2 linked regions of the Gloeobacter violaceus PCC 7421 genome follow. The protein of the gene in region 2 binds, or shares a complex with, the protein of the main gene of each other region. Links are inferred from orthologs where the notes say so. Each region holds a gene or a part of one and is shown on either strand. Other genes may lie near its edges.

Region 1 (4,465 bases), 2.8 Mb from region 2 along the record:
ATTTCACCGGCACCGGCGACCATTTTCAGGCCATGGTCGTCTCGGAGCGCTTCGCCGGCCTCACGATGATCAAGCAGCACAAACTGGTCTACCAGAGCGTGCAAAATTACATCGACGACGGTCGTATCCACGCCTTGGCTCTGCGCACCTACACCCCCGAGCAGTGGCGGCGCGCCTCGGTGCAGGTCGAACTCTAGCCTTCTCACCGGTTTTTGAGAAATCGGGTTAATTGTGTATAATTCTAATTTGTGTGCGCAACGGCACCACAGGAGCCATTGACCGTGACAGCTAAGACATTTCTCCCCGCAGTTGACGAAATTGAGCGTCGCTGGCTGGTGGTAGATGCCGCCGGGCAACACCTTGGGCGGCTGGCGAGTGTCGTCGCCAATCTCATTCGGGGCAAGCATCGCCCCAACTTCACGCCCCACCTCGACACCGGCGACTTTGTGATCGTCGTCAACGCCGAAAAAGTCGAAGTAACCGGCAAAAAGTCCAGCCAGAAGCTTTATCGCCGCAGTTCCGGCCGCCCCGGCGGCATGAAAGTCGAGACCTTCAGCCATCTGCAGGCGCGCTTGCCCGAGCGCATCGTCGAGAAGGCCATCTGGGGCATGCTTCCCCACACCCGCCTCGGCCGCCAGCAATTTACCAAGTTAAAAGTCTACAAGGGGCCAGCCCATCCCCACGCCGCCCAAAAACCCGAAGTCTTCGACCTGAGCACGGTCCTTGGAGGTCACTCGTGAGTCAAAATGCAGCCGTCTATTGGGGCACCGGCCGCCGCAAGTGCGCCATCGCCCGCGTGCGCCTCGTGCCGGGAAGCGGCGAACTGGTGATCAACGGTCGACCGGGCGATGAGTACCTGCACTTCCGTCAGCCGCTGATGAGCCTGGCGAAGGCGCCGCTAGAGACGTTGGGCCTCGAAAATCAGTACAATATTATAGTGAACGCGTCCGGTGGCGGCGTGGCCGGCCAGGCCGGTGCCATTCGCCTGGGGATTGCCCGGGCGCTGTGCGAGTTGTCCCCGGACAACCGTCGGCCCCTCAAGGTCGAGGGTTATCTCAGCCGCGATCCCCGCGCCAAGGAGCGTCGCAAGTACGGCCTGAAGAAGGCCCGCAAAGCCCCTCAATTCTCCAAGCGCTAGCAGAGGCAAATCCCATGCCCAAGGCCGGTATTCATCCTCGCTACGAGGAGGCCCGCATCGTCTGTGGTTGCGGTGCCATTTACGAGACCCGTTCCACCAAACCCGGCGTCACCAACGTCGAGATTTGCGCCAACTGCCATCCCTTTTTTACCGGGCAGCAGAAAATCGTCGACGCCGAGGGCCGCGTCGATCGCTTCCTCAAGAAGTACGGCAATGTCCAGCCCCGCACCAAGCGCTAAAGCCGCCATGTACCGTTGTGCTCCTCTGCCGTTCCATTAGCGTCGCTGCCTGTTGACCGATCGACAGCACACTTTGATTTGCGGAGGAGCACACCCATGGCCAGTCCCGATTTAATGGTTCAAAAGCTCAACGACATCGAGCGAACCTATAACGATTTGACTACTCGCCTAGGCGACCCAAGCCTGGCAAGCAACCCCCAGGAGATGCTGCGCATCGTGCGCATGCGCGCGGGCCTGGAGCGTACGGTCGAAGCCTACGACCATTGGCAGCGGCTGTGTGCAGAACGCAACGCCGTTCGCCAGATGATTCGCGACGAGCAAGATCCCGAGTTGCGCGAACTGGCCGAAGAGGAGCACACCGGCCTCGAGGAGCGCATCGCCCGGCTCGAAGACGAGATTACGCTGCTGCTGTTGCCGCGCGATCCCAATGACGACAAGAACGTCATGCTCGAAATTCGGGCTGGGACAGGCGGTGATGAGGCGGCTATCTTCGCGGGCGACCTGATGCGCATGTACATCCGCTACGCGGAGGGCCAGGGCTGGTCGGTGAAGCTTGCCAGCGAATCGCCCGCCGAGATGGGCGGCTTCAAAGAAGTGATCCTCGAAATTCGCGGCGAGAGCGTGTATTCCAAGCTCAAATTCGAAGCGGGGGTCCACCGTGTCCAGCGCGTGCCGGTCACCGAGACCCAGGGGCGCGTGCATACTTCCACGGCCACGGTCGCGATCATGCCCGAGGTCGAAGAAGTGGACGTCGAGATCAATCCCAACGACATCGAGATCACCACGACCCGTTCGGGCGGTGCGGGCGGTCAGAACGTCAACAAGGTAGAAACGGCGGTGCATCTGGTCCACAAGCCCTCCGGCATCCATATCCACTGCCAGGAGGAGCGCTCGCAGTTGCAAAATAAAGCGCGCGCCATGCAGATTCTGCGCGTCAAGCTCTACGACATCAAACAGCGCGAGCAGCACGAGCAGGTCTCCGGGCTGCGTCGTTCCCAGGTCGGTACCGGCGATCGATCTGAAAAAATCCGCACCTACAACTACAAAGACAACCGGGTGACCGACCACCGCCTGAGCCAGAACTTCACCCTCAACACCGCCATTGAGGGCGAAATCGAAACGCTCATCCAATCGGCCATCGCTGCCGCCCAGCGCGAACAACTCGCGGAACTGGCCCGCAGCAGCGGATGATTATCCCCGAAGCGCCGCCGGGCTTTCGCTCGGGTTTTGTCGCCATCGTCGGCCGCCCCAACGTCGGCAAATCGACGCTGGTCAACCGGCTGGTGGGCGAGAAAGTCGCTATCGTCTCCCCAACTGCCCAGACGACCCGCAACCGCCTGCGGGGCATTCTCACATTGCCCACCGCTCAGATCATTCTGGTAGATACACCAGGGATCCATAAGCCTCAGCACCGTCTGGGCGAAGTGCTGGTTCACAATGCCCGCAGCGCAGCGGGATCCGCTGACGGGATTGTCTTGGTCGTCGATGGCTCGGTGGAAGCCGGGGCGGGCGACCGGTTCATTGCCGAGAGCCTCAAAGGGAGCAAAGCGCCTGTCTGGCCGGTGCTCAACAAAGTCGATCGCCGCTCTCGAAATCAGGTGGAACCTATCCGCGAGAGTTACCGCAAGCTGTTCGACCCGGAACTGGTGTTCTACGAAATTTCGGCCCTCAAAGGTTCCGGGATTGAACCTCTAATGGAGAGCATTATTTCAAGCCTGCCCGAAGGGCCGTACTACTACCCGCCGGATCTGTTCACCGATCAACCCGAGCGGTTCATCATGGGCGAACTCGTCCGCGAACAGGTGCTGCTTGCTACCCGCGAGGAAGTACCCCATTCGGTGGCAGTGGTGATCGACAAAGTCGAAGAAGGCGAAACTCTCACCCGCGTGCTCGCCACGATCATGGTAGAGCGGGATTCCCAGAAGATTATTTTGATTGGCAAGGGCGGTCAGATGCTCAAGGCAATCGGCACCGGTGCCCGCCACCAAATGCAGAAACTGGTGGGCCACCAGATTTACTTGCAGCTATTTGTGAAGGTCAAGGAGCGTTGGCGCCAGTCCGACTCGACGCTGCGGGATTTGGGGTACCGCCGGGAGCAGTGAGGGCGAAGCGTTTAAAGAAGCTCGCTGCGTTCCACTCGGGACGCTCCGACTGGTTGGCGACTCGCACCAACAGTCCTTCGATGATCCGGTTGAATTTGGCGGCGGCTTCGAGGTCCACCGGTTGGTTGATGTCGTCCGACGGGGCGTGGTAGCGGGTCGTCAGCCACGCTTTTTGAAGTTTCTCCTCGGCCGAACCCTTTTCGTAGCCGAACTTGAAAGCCAGAGCCGGCACGCCGGTGCGGATGAAACTGTACTGATCGGAGCGCACGAAGCTGTTGCGGTTGGGCTCCGGGTCGCTGATGACTGTCACGCCGACTTGCCCGGCCGACTCGCGCAAAGGCTGCGCCAGGTTCGATTCTTCGAGGCCCAGCGCCGTCAGGCGCGTGAGCGGGTGGATGGGCAGGAACATGTCCATGTTGAAATTGGCCACGAGCGGCCTCATCGTCGGGCGGTTGGCAAAGAACTTCGAGCCGAGCAGCCCCTTTTCCTCGCCGCAGACGGCCAGAAACACGACCGAGCGCTTGAGCTTGAGGTTCTGGGCGCGCATGCCCGCAGCCACGTCGATGAGCGTCGCCACCCCGGCGGCGTTGTCCATCGCCCCGTTGTAGATGCGGTCACCGCCAATCGGTTCACCGATCCCCAGGTGATCGAGATGGGCCGAGAGCACGATGTACTCGTTTTTGAGCTTCGGATCGCTTCCAGGCAGCATCGCGGCGACATTCGCCGAGGTGAGCGTGTCGCTTTTGACGCTCACCTGCGCCTTGAGCACGGCGGGGATGGCGAATTTGGGCAGCGGTTTTTCGGTGTCGGCGGCAGCCAGGATCTGGGCAAAGGTGACGCCCGAACCGGCAAGCAGCTTGTCCATGCTGGCCGGGTTCATCCCGACGGTCAAAACCAAATCGGGCGCGTCCTGGAGGGCGGATTCGGCGAGCACCATCGACGGAAAAAAGCGCAACAGCTTCGAGCGCTCCCAGGGGATGTCCATG
Region 2 (4,514 bases):
GCCATGCTTTTCCGGTTGGTCGCCTCGGCCCTCGCCGCCCTCGTTTTTTTGTTCCAGGCGTCTTTCGCCTTTGCCCTTTCTGAAGATCAGCTTGTCGCCAAGCTCAACCTTGTCCCGGTCTTCACCATCGCCGACGCCAAGAACACCCCGCTGCTGCTGGTTCCCAAAAACGACAAGAACACGGCGGTCTTGAACTTCTACCTGGACCCGGCCCTGGCCAAACAGGCGATGCAGGTGGTAAAGACCCAGAACCCCGACAAGAACAAGACCTACCGGGTAGCAATCACCAGCCTCGGCCAGGCCTACAAAGTCGCCAAAGACGAACAAAAGAAACAGAGCGCCAAGGTGCGCTTTCAGTTTCTGAGCAGTCCCAAAAGCGTCGAGTATGCTACCGAGTTCTTCCGCAAAAAGGATCCCAACTTCAAGATGTTTCAAGGGGTGCCGGTGTTCTTTCTTTCCGGTGGCTCGGGCAACGGTATTCTGACGCTCAAGCGCGACGGTCAGGAGTACCTGCCGATGTTTTTCTCGGAGGTGGACCTGCAGCGTAACCTGCTTGAGCTGCGTAAAGTGCGCTCCGATCTGCCCAAGAACCTCTCCGTCGAAGCGACCACCCTCGATTCGATCGTCGGCACGATATTGAACGGCAAAAACGACAACGACTCGCAGAAGATCACTTTCGTTCCGGCCAAAGACGCCCTCGATTATGCCAAGACCGTCCAGAAGGACGCCAAACCCAAATAGAGGAACCCCGTTCCCGGTTTTGCCGTCTTGCACTAGGATGACAAGGGCTGCTGTCGGCTCGTCGTTCAGACAACCTATACATTCCCTGGAGCATCATGCAACAACGTTCACTGCAGAGAGTCGCCGCGTTGGGCTTCGCCGCCTTCCTGACTTCGCTGATGACCTGCACGCCCGCCCGGGCGATCCCCGAGGACGAGGTGATCAAAAAGCTCGATTCCGTCCCGGTCTTCTTGATCGCCGATACCAAGGGCAACCCCCTCATCGTCACCGTTAAAGACGACAAGACAAAAAAGGACACCTCCATCCTCTGGCTGTTCCTGGACCAGAACGCGGCCAAGGAGGCCTACGGCAATCTCCAAAAGAGCAACGACAAAGCCGCCAAAGAATCGCAAATCGGTGTGATTAGCCTCGGGCAAGCCTTTAAGGCGGCCAAAGAAGAACAGAAGAAAAAAGAGAACAAAGTCAATTTCCAATTCCAATCCGACCCCAAGACGGTCACCGCCGCCCTTGATCTGGCCAAGAAGGTCGACCCCAAGACCAAGGACTTCCCGGGCATCCCGGTTTTCTACGCCATGGGTACCGACGAGAAGACCAAGGCCAAAGGTTTTGTCACCTTCGAAAAGGACAACAAGCAGTACGTGCCGCTGTTCTTCGACAAAGACGATCTCGAACGCAACGTCGATCAGATCAAGCGCTCCAAGCCGGAACTGGCCAAGCAGATGAATATCGAGGTCGCTCCCCTCGACGCGGTGGTGGGCAACATGCTCGAAGGCAAGAACGACACCGAATTCAACAAGCTGACCTTCGTGCCTTCATTCAAGGCGGTGGAGTACGTGCAGTCGCTGAAGAAGGCTGCCGCTCCGGGTGCGGCCCCGGCTTCGGTGACCCCGGCTTCTTCCGCCCCGAAGCCGTAGCGCTGCGGCGGTGAGACAGCCGGCCGACGGTTGGCGGGAGCAAGCCCTGGCCGAGGCCCGGGTTCACGACATTGATGCGGCCGAAATCGACTACCTGATCGAAGCGGTCACAGGTCTCGACCGGCTGCGGGTACGCCTTGGCGGGCCACAAGCACTCGAAGCACACCGCGAAAAGCTCGCCGCCCTTTGGCGTCGGCGTATCGAAGAAGCGATGCCGCTGCAGTACCTGCTGGGCACCGCCCACTGGCGCGATCTGCAATTGCAGGTGAACCCTGCGGTGCTCATTCCCCGACCGGAGAGCGAGGCGCTGGTGGATGTTGCCGTCGATTTTTGCCGCTCCTGCGCCGGGGCGCGGGTGGTGGATTTGGGCACCGGTTCCGGGGCAATCGCCGTCGCCGTGGCCCGCGCCCTACCGGGAGCCACCGTCTGGGCGGTGGACGCTTCGGAGGCGGCTCTCGTGGTGGCAGGAGCCAATATCGAGCGCTACGGGCTTTCTGAACAGGTGCATTTGCTGCGGGGCAACTGGTTTGTACCTTTGCCCACGCAGCCCTTCGATGCCGTGTTGAGCAACCCGCCCTACATCCCGAGCGCTGAAATTGCCGCACTGATGCCCGAGGTGCGCCTGCACGAACCGCTCTCGGCTCTCGACGGCGGTTCAGACGGTCTTGATGCAGTCCGGCAGATTATTGCCGATGCCGCCCGGCATCTGCGGCCGGGCGGCATCCTCGCTCTCGAAGTGATGGCGGGTCAGGGCCCGACGGTAGTGCAACTATTGGCCCGCGACAGTCGCTACGGCTGTATCCGCACGGTGCGCGACTGGGCGGGGATCGAACGCATCGTGGTTACGTACGCTTGGGCGAGAGGATCATAATCATGTTGCGCCCCTCCACCGAGGGCTCCTGCTGCACCTCGCCGATCTCGGCGGAGTCGGCGGCAAGCTGCATGAGCAAATCTTTGGCCAGATTGGCATGCTGGATCTCGCGGCCCCGGAACATGATGGTCGCTTTGACCTTGTCGCCGTCTTTGAGAAAGCGGATCGTATCGCGCAGACGCACCTGGTAATCGTGCTCGCCAATCGTATAGCGCATCTTGACTTCTTTGACGTCGGCGGTGTGCTGTTTCTTGCGCGCTTCTTTGGCCCGTTTCTCTTGCTCGAATTTGTATTTACCATAATCCATGATCCGGCAGACCGGCGGCTGGGCGTCTTCGCTGACTACCACCAGATCGAGATTGCGTTCCTCGGCAATGCGCAGGGCATCGCGCGGGTGCATGATCCCCAACTGGGTGCCATCGGCGTCGATGGCGCGGATCTTCGGAAAGCGGATCCGCTCGTTGATCATGGGGAGGTTGGCTTGACCCCGGTCAGAGCGCTTCTTAATGACCAATCTTTGAGGAGCCTCCAGGCGAGAAAATCTTCCAAAAAACAAAGCAAGCCAGAGCATTTGCCCAGGCCGCAATTGGATTGGAAATTTGGGTGTTGATACTATTAGGGTAAGTTTTCCAACCTGCCCTGTCAAGTTGCTCAAACCAACGGAATCCAGGCCTTGAGACCCTTTGACGCCTTTGAAATCGAAATTGCCCTGGCGGACGGCACCGTGCTGGGGGGCGAATTGGTCGCCCCCGACACCCCGGTGGCCGGGGTGATCTTTGCACCGGCGACGGGCCTTGGCGATCGCGACGGCAACGACACCGACGTCGGCTTCGCTCCGCTCGCCCAGATCGCCGCGGGACTTGCCGGGCGCCGGATCGCCTCTTTGCGCAGCGAGGGACGCGGGGTGGGGCGCAGCGGCGGTGAATTTGTCGGGCCGCAGGCGGCCCTCGACGATTTTGTGGCCCTCGTCGAGCTTGCGGCCGGTCGCTTTGCGGAGTTGGGCGGGCGGCCCGTGCTGCTGGGCCACGCCATCGGCTGCACGCTCGCGGCGGTGGCGGCAAGCCGCCTGGGGCCGGAGCGACTGCGGGGCGTGGTGCTTATCGCCCCGCCCATCAGCCCCGTGAGCGAATTGATGGGCTTTCGCTCGGAGGCGTCCAAAGCGATGGCCGCTCTTCCCCCTGCCGATCAATGGCAGGCGCTCGCGCGGGTGCAGGCCGAGTATGGCCGGCGCAAGTCGTTTTTGCCCGCCGGGATGCAGATTCGGGTACCGTTGCTGGCGGTGCAGGGGGAGCGCGATTGGGTCTTCCCGCCCGCCGAGTCGGCGCGGCTGGCCAGCCAGGTGGATGGAGCGGTGCGCTTGCTGCTGAGCGGACTCGATCACTGGCTGGTGCGCGCCGACGGCTGGCGATCTCCTACCGAAAATTTGACGGCGGATCTGCCGGTGGATCCGCAAGCTGTCCGGGCGATTGCGGACTGGATTGCGGCCCTCCCGTAACATCGGCGGGGCGCGGGTACACCTCTGGCTTAAAATAGGCGAGGTCTGGCCCGATGAGGATCTATGCGTTCCGGATTGCGCTATCTGATGTGCTCGCCCACCCACTACGAGGTGGACTACATCATCAACCCCTGGATGGAGGGCAACGTTCACCGCTCCTCGCGCGAAGAGGCGGCCCGCCAGTGGGAGGGACTGCACAAGATCCTGGACGAGCTCGCCGATGTGCAGCTGGTCGAGCCTGCCCCCGGCTGGCCGGACATGGTCTTTACCGCCAACGCCGGGCTGGTGCTCGACAAGAATGTCGTGCTGAGCCGGTTCTTCCACCCGGAGCGCCAGGGGGAGGAGCCCCACTTTCGCGAATGGTTCGAGGCGCAGGGCTATGTGGTCTGCGAGCTGCCCACCAAGATCGCCTTCGAAGGGGCGGGCGACGCGCTGCTCGATCGAGAGGGCCGCTGGCTGTGGGCGGGCTACGGGTTTCGCTCGTCGCTGGAGT

The links. Proteins that work in one complex are often made in the same cells at the same time.
Region 1: the proteins of prmC (region 2) and prfA are in contact, whole or in part, in a crystal structure (PDB 2B3T), measured with the Escherichia coli proteins. The link is inferred for Gloeobacter violaceus PCC 7421 from one-to-one orthologs.

The regions. Positions count from the first base shown.
Region 1 is NC_005125.1:4,645,525-4,649,989, forward strand. What follows is about bases 675-3,520. They hold prfA (peptide chain release factor 1), read left to right. Parts: upstream 675-1,473; coding sequence 1,474-2,568; downstream 2,569-3,520. Other genes in these bases: rplM (50S ribosomal protein L13), read left to right, coding at 675-740; rpsI (30S ribosomal protein S9), read left to right, coding at 737-1,138; rpmE (50S ribosomal protein L31), read left to right, coding at 1,153-1,377; era (GTPase Era), read left to right, coding at 2,565-3,479; GLL_RS22765 (M20/M25/M40 family metallo-hydrolase), read right to left, coding at 3,415-3,520. Outside these bases: GLL_RS22735 (BolA family protein), read left to right, coding at 1-197; more of rplM, read left to right, coding at 282-674; more of GLL_RS22765, read right to left, coding at 3,521-4,465. UniProt on the Escherichia coli protein: Peptide chain release factor 1 directs the termination of translation in response to the peptide chain termination codons UAG and UAA.
Region 2 is NC_005125.1:1,859,099-1,863,612, forward strand. Bases 701-3,595 are described here. They hold prmC (peptide chain release factor N(5)-glutamine methyltransferase), read left to right. Parts: upstream 701-1,665; coding sequence 1,666-2,526; downstream 2,527-3,595. Other genes in these bases: GLL_RS09090 (Tic22 family protein), read left to right, coding at 701-741; GLL_RS09095 (Tic22 family protein), read left to right, coding at 837-1,655; infC (translation initiation factor IF-3), read right to left, coding at 2,498-3,097; GLL_RS09110 (alpha/beta hydrolase), read left to right, coding at 3,200-3,595. Outside these bases: more of GLL_RS09090, read left to right, coding at 1-700; more of GLL_RS09110, read left to right, coding at 3,596-4,021; GLL_RS09115 (TIGR00300 family protein), read left to right, coding at 4,085-4,514. UniProt on the Escherichia coli protein: Methylates the class 1 translation termination release factors RF1/PrfA and RF2/PrfB on the glutamine residue of the universally conserved GGQ motif, i.e. on 'Gln-235' in RF1 and on 'Gln-252' in RF2.